Regions from separate parts of the Citrobacter sp. C1 genome, predicted to be linked through region 3. Evidence: predicted binding sites of a transcription regulator. Region 3 holds the regulator's gene; each other region holds the start of a gene.
The links. Region 3 encodes CRP, which controls carbon source genes, mostly activating them, when cyclic AMP is high. Its sites were predicted from a motif close to ATGTGANNNNNNTCACAT; they were not measured.
Positions count from the first base shown of each region.

Region 1: the regulator CRP is predicted to act here: its motif matches at 1,512-1,529, upstream of cdd (cytidine deaminase).
Region 2: the regulator CRP is predicted to act here: its motif matches at 1,603-1,620, upstream of udp (uridine phosphorylase).

Region 1 is NZ_CP115035.1:1,809,627-1,812,908, forward strand. It holds gene sanA (outer membrane permeability protein SanA) at 1-375, opposite strand, end outside; gene cdd (cytidine deaminase) at 569-1,453, opposite strand; gene IB214_RS08700 (CidB/LrgB family autolysis modulator) at 1,601-2,296, opposite strand; gene IB214_RS08705 (CidA/LrgA family protein) at 2,293-2,691, opposite strand; gene dusC (tRNA dihydrouridine(16) synthase DusC) at 2,906-3,282, shown strand, end outside.
Region 2 is NZ_CP115035.1:4,915,891-4,919,172, reverse strand. It holds gene metE (5-methyltetrahydropteroyltriglutamate--homocysteine S-methyltransferase) at 1-565, shown strand, start outside; gene IB214_RS23505 (dienelactone hydrolase family protein) at 669-1,478, opposite strand; gene udp (uridine phosphorylase) at 1,744-2,505, shown strand; gene rmuC (DNA recombination protein RmuC) at 2,647-3,282, shown strand, end outside.
Region 3 is NZ_CP115035.1:354,554-357,835, reverse strand. It holds gene IB214_RS01680 (phosphoribulokinase) at 1-753, shown strand, start outside; gene IB214_RS01675 (OsmC family protein) at 826-1,230, opposite strand; gene crp (cAMP-activated global transcriptional regulator CRP) at 1,540-2,172, shown strand; gene IB214_RS01665 (YccS/YhfK family putative transporter) at 2,224-3,282, shown strand, end outside.

The DNA.
Region 1 (3,282 bases), 1.5 Mb from region 3:
TGTACGGAAACCGGCGTAATCAAGCACGATGTCGGCAGGATCGACGCCAGCGGCAATCAGATCTTTACGCATCGTCATCGGTTCGTTGTAGTTTTGCTGGGCATTGTCGCCGCTGAGCAGCAGATAATTCACCTTACCGCTGTTATACGCGTTTAATGCGCCCTGAATGCGGTAGCGGTAATACTGGTTAATTACGCCGGTGCGATAGTATTTCGCGGTGCCTAATACCACGCCGACCTGACGGTAGGGTAAATCCTGCAATTCGTCGTAGATATAGGGTGCCGTCTTCCAGCTCATCCATCGGTCGAGGCCAAGCACCGTCAACAGCAGTAAGCCTATCAGGACTAACAAGCTGTAAAACACGCGCTTTAACATGTAGATAACTCGGCAATGGGATGGAATGTTAATCAGGCTACTGTACTCGACGGCGTAGCGCAAGAAACAGCAGTCTGATTGAGGGGATTTTCAGCAATACTGTTTAGATCATGTAGGTCAGATAAGACGCTAACGCGTTGCCATCAGGCTATGGCGATAATGCCTGATGGCGGCGGCCTACATGACGACCTTTTTACGCTAGCAAAACGCGCTCGATGCGGTTGCAGCCCAGAGCTTTCAGGGTAGCGGCAGTGGCATCCCACTGGATCAACGGCGCATCGGCTTTTTCTGCCAGTACGGCGCGTTGAATATCCGGGTAATCGTAGCCGTTCAGATTCAACAGGTTTAATGCACCCTGCAGCGGAGGCAGCGTGGGGTTAAAAGCGGCGTTTTCAGCGTAGCTACCGCTGAAGATTTGACCGTCTTTGCATTCCAGTGCCACACCGCTTGGGGCGTTGCTGTACGGCATATGGCAGCGGTTGGCTGCGGCGATCGCCGCCTGCGTCAGCGCGTCACCTTGCAGCGCAAAGCCGTGATCCTGCTCATCCATCAGCAATGTTTTGATGTCGAGATCTTTCGGACCAAAAGCATCCGGCAGGTAGTCACGCAGCGCGTGCGGCTCACGACCCGGCAAATGAATGCGTAAATCCAGCCCGCTGTTCAGCTCGTTCATAAACTGACGGCAGTGGCCGCAGGGGGTGTAGTTGACGGTAATGGCGGCGAGTCCCTTTTCTCCGCGCAGCCAGGCGTGACTGATGGCGCTTTGCTCGGCATGAACGGTTTGCTGCATCGTCGCGCCGAGGAATTCCATATTGCTACCAAAATACCAGTTGCCACTGACGCCGCGCGCAATGGCACCAACGTTAAAATGGGACAGATCGGTACGTGCGCAGGCGGCAGCCAGCGGCAGCAGAGCGAATGCCAGCGCGTCTTCGTCCAGTCCCGATTCGCGTTTCAGCAAAGAGACCTGCTCCGCAGTCAACATGGCGGGGAAATGGACATCCGCCAGAAGGGGGGCCAGGGCTGATTGCACGTTACCCGCGAGTTGGGCGAAAGCAGTTTGAAAACGTGGATGCATGGCGATGCCTCATAACAATGTAATGGAATCGTAGTTTACGGGCCTGTTACGGCTTTATATGTGATCCAAATCTCACTGTGTATGCAACTCATGAAACTTAAATGAAAAATGTGCAACGCATCGCAAATAAATGAACTAAAAATGGCGCTAACCGACTACAGCCAGAATCACCGGGAACAGGAAGGGGGCCACCAGCGAGGTGATGATCCCGCAAATAACCAGTGCCAGGGAACTGAACGCACCTTCCTGGTAATCAAGCTCCGCGCAGCGTGCCGTACCCAGGGCGTGTGACGCGGTCCCCATTGCCAGTCCACGCGCCGCCTTGGTGCGAATGCGCATCGCATTTAACAGTGTGTGGCCAAACACGGCACCCAGGATCCCGACAAAGATGACGCAGACGGCGCTGATAGCAGGAATACCGCCGATGCTACCCCCCACCGCCATGGCGATCGGCGTGGTGACCGATTTAGGCATTATAGATGCGGCAATTTCTGGCGATGCCCCCATCAGTAACGCAATAGTGGTCCCGGTGACCATCGCCACAATGCTACCAGCAAAGCAGATGGCAATAATGGATTTCCAGCGGGCGCGGATTTGGTGCAGCTGTTCGTACAGCGGGTATGCCAACGCGACCACGGCAGGTTGCAGTAAATCGTTCAGCACTTCGCTACCTTTGAAATAGTGATTGTAGGGAATGCCGGTCAGGATCAGAAAAGGAATAATCACCACCATGGCAACCAGCAGCGGGTTTAGCAGCGGCATTTTGATCCGCATTGCCAACTTACGTGCGCCAAAAAATACCGCCAGCGTGAGGGGTAACGACCACCAGATATACGCCATCATTCTTTTGACCCTTTTTGCCCAACGATTTTGCGTTCACCGTGCACAAGGTGTGAGCTCCAACTGACCACCAGGAAAACGACCAGCGTACTGATGGTGCAGGACACCACGACCGGTCCAAATTGCGCGCGCAGCAAGTCAAAGTACTGCATGATCCCGACGCCAATCGGGACAAACAGCAGCGCCATGTAACGAATCAGGACGTAGCAACCGGGGTTAACCCATTTCGCTGGCAGTATCTGTAATGCCAGCAGAACAAACAGAATCAGCATGCCAATAATGCTACCCGGGATGGTGATAGGCAGCAGTGAGGCAAGAAAAATACCAGCATACAGGCAGGCATAAATCAGGATAAACGCGCGTAAATATTGCCAGATAATGTTCAGTGACTTGCTCATAGTAGAAACCCTTGACGAGACCTATTCATCATACAATTAAACTCAGAAACGTGCTACCGATCACATCATGAATTCTAAGCATAGTGGAAATAGATAACTGGAACATCAGGCAATAGCCCCAATCGACAGGCTGACGCCTGTGTGCTGCTGACAGTGCTTTGATCTCTTGTACGGAGACGCTACCATAGCGCCTCTCTTTTTTGCAGGTAACAATATGCGTGTTTTACTGGCGCCGATGGAAGGCGTGCTCGACTCACTGGTGCGCGAGCTGCTGACTGAAGTTAATGATTATGATCTGTGTATCACCGAATTTGTGCGCGTGGTGGATCAGCTCCTGCCAGCAAAAGTATTTCATCGGATCTGCCCGGAGCTGCATAACAACAGCCGTACCCCATCCGGCACGCAGGTGCGCATCCAACTGCTGGGGCAGCATCCACAATGGCTGGCAGAGAACGCGGCCCGCGCGGTTGAGCTGGGGTCGTACGGTGTCGATCTGAACTGTGGCTGCCCGTCAAAACTGGTTAACGGCAGCGGTGGCGGCGCAACGCTATTGAAAGATCCTGAACTTATCTATCAGGGCGCGAAGGCGAT
Region 2 (3,282 bases), 470 kb from region 3:
AGATGTGACCCGCGAAACCATCGCTAAGCAGATTGCGCTGGCACTGCGTGACGAAGTCGCCGATCTGGAAGCCGCCGGTATTGGCATCATCCAGATTGATGAACCGGCGCTGCGTGAAGGTCTGCCGCTGCGTCGTAGCGACTGGGCGGCGTATCTGGAATGGGGTGTCGAGGCCTTCCGCATCAACGCCGCAGTGGCGAAGGACGAAACGCAGATCCATACCCACATGTGTTACTGCGAGTTCAACGACATCATGGATTCCATCGCTGCGCTTGATGCCGACGTGATCACCATTGAAACCTCGCGTTCCGACATGGAGCTACTGGAGTCGTTCGAAGAGTTCGACTACCCGAACGAAATCGGGCCGGGCGTGTACGACATTCACTCGCCAAATGTGCCAAGCGTGGAATGGATTGAAGCCCTGCTGAAGAAAGCGGAACAGCGTATCCCGGCTGAGCGTCTGTGGGTGAACCCGGACTGTGGGCTGAAGACGCGTGGCTGGCCGGAAACCCGCGCAGCGCTGGCGAACATGGTGAAAGCGGCGCAGAACCTGCGTCAGGCTTAATTAGGTGCCCGATCGCCGGGGGCGTTAACGCTTACCCGGCCAACAGGAACGTGCAAGTCGTTGTAAGCCCGGTAAGGCGTAGCCGCCACCGGGCGATTAACATTTATTTCTTCCCACCATATTGCGCAAACCACGCCAGCATTCTTTGCCAGCCGTCATTGGCGGACTCTTCGTGATAGCTCGGGCGATAATCCGCGTTAAAAGCATGCCCGGCATCGGGATACACCACGATTTCTGCTTTGGCATTCGCCGCGCGCAATGCCTGACGCATGGTTTCCACGCTTTCCTGCGAAATACTGGTGTCCTGCGCGCCATAAAGCCCCAACACGGGGGCGTTAAGATCGGTAGCGATATCGACAGGATGCCTGGGCGAGTTCAGCGTTTTGTCGCCGACCAGTTTGCCATACCATGCCACTGCCGCTTTTAACTGCGGGTTGTGTGCGGCATACAGCCAGGTGATGCGTCCACCCCAGCAAAAACCAGTGATCATCAGTCGGTGTGCGTCACCACCGTTGCGTGAGGCCCAACTGGCGACGTGGTCCAGATCGGCCAGAACCTGAGAGTCCGGGACTTTGGCCACCAGGCCGCTTAACAGCGTTGAAATATCGGCAAAATCATTCGGATCGCCCTCGCGAAAGTAAAGCTCTGGAGCGACAGCCAGATACCCTTCCAGCGCCAGGCGGCGACAAATATCACGGATGTGTTCATGAACGCCAAAAATTTCCTGCACGACGATAACAACCGGTAGCGGACCTTCGCTGTGCTTCGGGCGTGCATGATACGCAGGCATATCATCGCCTTGAGACGGAATCGACGTTATTCCCGCGATGATTTCGTTATCCGGGGTGTGAACCGCCGTTGCTGCGGGTGGGGATACTGCAGGTGCAAAGCCAGATTGTCGTGTTGTTGCCATGGTATTCTCCGTACCCTTAAGTATTTAGCCAAATAGCGCATCATTAACTATAGACGCGTGCAACGAACCACATTGCCTTAAACGGTCTATCTTTTGTGCAAGGCTTGCCTGTATCGAACAGTTAATGTGATGTTCATCACTATTTGACGGTAATGAAATGCAATTGATTTACATCAAAGTGATAGCTGTCACGAAAATATGTTTATGCCTTCGGTAAAGTGTGTTTTTGCTTCTTCTGACAAAACCGATTCACAGAGGAGTTTTTATGTCTAAGTCTGATGTTTTTCATCTCGGCCTCACCAAGAACGATTTACAAGGGGCTACGCTTGCTATCGTCCCTGGCGACCCTGAGCGTGTGGAAAAGATCGCCGCGCTGATGGACAAGCCGGTTAAGCTGGCATCTCATCGCGAGTTCACTACCTGGCGTGCTGAGCTGGATGGTAAAGCTGTGATTGTCTGCTCTACCGGTATCGGCGGTCCGTCGACCTCTATCGCCGTAGAAGAACTGGCGCAACTGGGCATTCGTACCTTCCTGCGTATCGGTACGACCGGCGCTATTCAGCCGCATATCAACGTGGGCGACGTGCTGGTTACCACCGCGTCTGTCCGTCTGGACGGGGCGAGCCTGCACTTTGCACCGATGGAATTTCCGGCTGTTGCCGATTTCGAATGCACCACCGCGCTGGTGGAAGCCGCGAAATCTATTGGCGCGACTACCCACGTCGGCGTGACCGCCTCTTCAGATACCTTCTACCCAGGCCAGGAGCGTTATGACACCTTCTCTGGTCGCGTGGTGAGCCGTTTCAAAGGCTCGATGGAAGAGTGGCAGTCCATGGGCGTCATGAACTACGAAATGGAATCCGCTACGCTGCTGACCATGTGTGCAAGCCAGGGTCTGCGTGCCGGTATGGTTGCGGGTGTTATCGTTAACCGTACTCAGCAAGAAATCCCGAATGCTGAAACCATGAAGCAAACGGAAAGCCACGCGGTGAAAATCGTGGTAGAGGCTGCACGTCGCCTGCTGTAATTTTCTCTCCTTTCTGAAAAGGCCGACATGTTCGGCCTTTTTATTTTGCGCAGTACCTCGCAGGAAATTCCTTTTAAACTGGACGTTTATACAGCACAATTCTATTTTGTGCGGGTAAGTCGTTGCTGTAAGGGGGGCGTAGTGGATATTTCGATAATGATAAGTGCCGTCGTGGCGTTAGCTGCAGGGCTGCTTGTGGGCTGGCTGGCGACCAAAGCGCGTGCCGACCAAATCCGCGCGGATCTTATCGAAGAACGGCGTGAACTGGATATTGCGCTAAGCGCCGCACGTCAACAGCTGGCGCAGGAAGCCCACTGGCGCGACGAGTGCGAGCTACTCAACAACGAACTTCGCAGCCTGCAGAGTATTAACACCTCTCTGGAAGCCGATCTCCGGGAAGTCACCACGCGACTCGACGCGACGCAACAGCATGCGGAAGATAAAATCCGCCAGATGATCAACAGCGAACAGCGTCTGAGCGAACAGTTCGAAAACCTGGCAAACCGTATTTTTGAACACAGCAATCGTCGCGTTGATGAGCAAAATCGCCAAAGCCTGAATAGCTTGCTTACACCATTACGTGAACAGCTGGACGGTTTTCGCCGCCAGGTGCAGGATAGCTTTGGCAAAGAGGCGCAAGAGCGTCATACCCTGGCGCACGAAATTCGTAACCTCCAGCAACTGAACGCGCAGATGGCGCAAGAAGCGGTTAACCTGACACGGGCGCTGAAAGGCGATAACAAAACCCAGGGCAACTGGGGAGAAGTCGTACTCACG
Region 3 (3,282 bases):
GAAGGCGACAGTTTTCACCGCTATACCCGTCCGGAGATGGACATGGCGATCCGCAAAGCGCGCGACGCCGGGCGACACATCAGTTACTTCGGCCCCGAAGCCAACGACTTCGGCCTGCTGGAACAAACCTTCAGCGAGTACGGCCAGACCGGCAAAGGCCAGTCACGAAAATATCTGCACACCTACGATGAAGCCGTTCCGTGGAATCAGGTTCCGGGAACGTTTACCCCGTGGCAGCCGCTGCCTGAACCCACAGACGTCTTATTCTATGAAGGCCTGCACGGTGGCGTGGTGACGCCGCAGCAAAACGTGGCGCGGCATGTTGATCTGCTGGTCGGCGTGGTACCGATCGTCAATCTGGAGTGGATCCAGAAGCTGACCCGCGACACCAGCGAGCGCGGTCACTCCCGCGAGGCGGTAATGGATTCGGTGGTACGTTCAATGGACGACTACATTAATTACATCACCCCGCAGTTTTCCCGTACGCATATTAACTTCCAGCGTGTACCGACCGTCGACACCTCCAATCCTTTTGCCGCCAAAAGCATTCCGTCACTGGATGAAAGCTTTGTAGTGATTCATTTTCGTAATCTGGAAGGCATCGACTTCCCGTGGCTGCTGGCGATGCTGCAGGGCTCATTCATTTCCCATATCAATACATTAGTGGTGCCGGGCGGCAAGATGGGGCTGGCGATGGAATTGATTATGCTGCCGCTGGTCCAGCGACTGATGGAAGGCAAAAAAATCGAGTGAAGCGTGGGAAGTGCCCGATGGCGTTACGCTTATCGGGCCTACAAATCAACATCATCCATCCGGCATCAGGGATTACGCGGCAATCACTTCATAGGAATGGGTAATATTCACCGCTTTTTCCAGCATCAGCGCCACGGAGCAGTATTTTTCCGCGGAGAGATCGACGGCGCGAGACACCGAAGCGTCTTTCAGATCGTTGCCAGTAACGATGAAATGCAGATTAATATGGGTAAACAGACGCGGCGCTTCTTCACGACGCTCGGAAGTGAGCTTCACTTCGCAGTTGGTCACATCCTGACGACCCTTTTGCAGGATCGACACCACATCAATGGCGCTACAGCCACCCGCAGCCATGAGTACCATTTCCATCGGGCTCGGCGCTTTATCACCGGAGTTACCGTCCATCAAGATTTGGTGGCCTGAGGCGGACTCACCGAGGAAGGTTAACCCCTCAACCCACTTTACACGCGCTTGCATATTTCGTAACTCCAATGTTTCAATTTTCCTGACAGATTACGCGTACATAACAATTCTCGCAACGGAAGGCGACCTGAGTCATGCTGAAGCGAGACACCAGGAGACACACGGCGAAAGCTATGCTAAAACAGTCAGGATGCTACAGTAATACATTGACGTACTGCATGTATGCAGAGGACATCACATTACAGGCTGCAGTTCACTTTTTAGCAGCCCCTTTCCCAGGTAGCGGGAAGCATATTTTTGCAACCCCAGAGGCAGCGTCGTGTTCTGACTCTGGAGACAGCTTATAACAGAGGATAACCGCGCATGGTGCTTGGCAAACCGCAAACAGACCCGACTCTCGAATGGTTCTTGTCTCATTGCCATATTCATAAGTACCCATCGAAGAGCACGCTGATTCACCAGGGTGAAAAAGCGGAAACGTTGTATTACATCGTTAAAGGCTCAGTGGCAGTGCTGATCAAAGATGAAGAAGGGAAAGAAATGATCCTCTCTTATCTGAATCAGGGCGATTTCATTGGTGAATTAGGCCTGTTTGAAGAAGGCCAGGAACGTAGCGCCTGGGTACGTGCCAAAACCGCATGTGAAGTTGCTGAAATTTCATACAAAAAATTTCGTCAATTAATCCAGGTTAACCCGGATATTCTGATGCGCCTGTCTTCTCAGATGGCTCGTCGCCTGCAGGTAACGTCCGAAAAAGTGGGCAACCTGGCCTTCCTGGATGTCACCGGTCGTATCGCCCAGACCCTGTTGAACCTGGCGAAACAACCTGACGCGATGACCCACCCGGACGGCATGCAGATCAAAATCACCCGTCAGGAAATTGGCCAGATCGTTGGCTGCTCCCGTGAAACCGTTGGTCGTATCCTGAAAATGCTGGAAGATCAGAACTTGATCTCCGCGCACGGTAAGACCATCGTCGTCTACGGCACGCGTTAACCTCGTCGAAATGGCGCGTTACCTGGTAATGCGCCATTTTTGTTTGCACCGATGTGGCGAAGACTGATTTATCACCCAGAGATCAACTACGCACTACGACAAACGCTGGTGCTGTGTTTACCCGTGGCTGTCGGTCTTATCATCGGTCAGCTTCATCTGGGGCTGCTGTTCTCCCTCGTCCCCGCCTGCTGCAACATTGCCGGTCTTGATACCCCGCATAAGCGATTTTTTAAACGCTTAGTTATTGGCGCGTCACTGTTTGCCGGATGTAGCCTGATCATGCAGCTATTGCTGGCAGAAAGCATTGCGCTCCCGCTGATCCTTACCGGCCTGACGCTGATTCTCGGCGTGACCGCCGAGTTAAGCCCGCTGCATGCACGACTGCTGCCCGCCTCACTGATTGCGGCAATTTTCACGCTAAGCCTGGCTGGCAACATGCCGGTCTGGGAACCGCTACTGATCTATGCGCTGGGAACATTGTGGTACGGCGCGTTCAACTGGTTCTGGTTCTGGTTGTGGCGTGAGCAGCCGCTGCGCGAATCGCTCAGCCTGTTATATCGCGAACTGGCCGATTACTGTGAAGCGAAATACAGCCTGCTAACCCAGCACGTCGATCCCGAAAAAGCGCTGCCCCCGCTGCTGGTTCGCCAGCAAAAAGCGGTGGATCTGATCACCCAGTGCTATCAGCAAATGCATATGCTGTCGGCGCATCACAACAACGAGTACAAACGCCTGCTGCGGGCCTTTCAGGAGGCGCTGGATTTGCAGGAGCATATTTCCGTCAGCCTACATCAACCAGAAGAGGTGCAGAAGCTGGTCGAACGCAGTCATGCAGAACAGGTGATTCGCTGGAATGCGCGCACCGTCGCCGACCGGTTACGCGTACTGGCAGATGACATTCTGTATCACCGCTTACCAACACGCTTTTCGATGGAAAAACAGATTGGCACGCTGGAGAAAATTGCCAACCAGCACCCGGAAAACCCGGTCGGGCAGTTTTGCTACTGGCACTTTAGCCGCATTGCCCGCGTGCTACGCACCCAGCGTCCGCTGTATGCCCGAGATTTAATGGCCGACAAACAGCGCCGCCTGCCGTTACTCCCGGCCCTG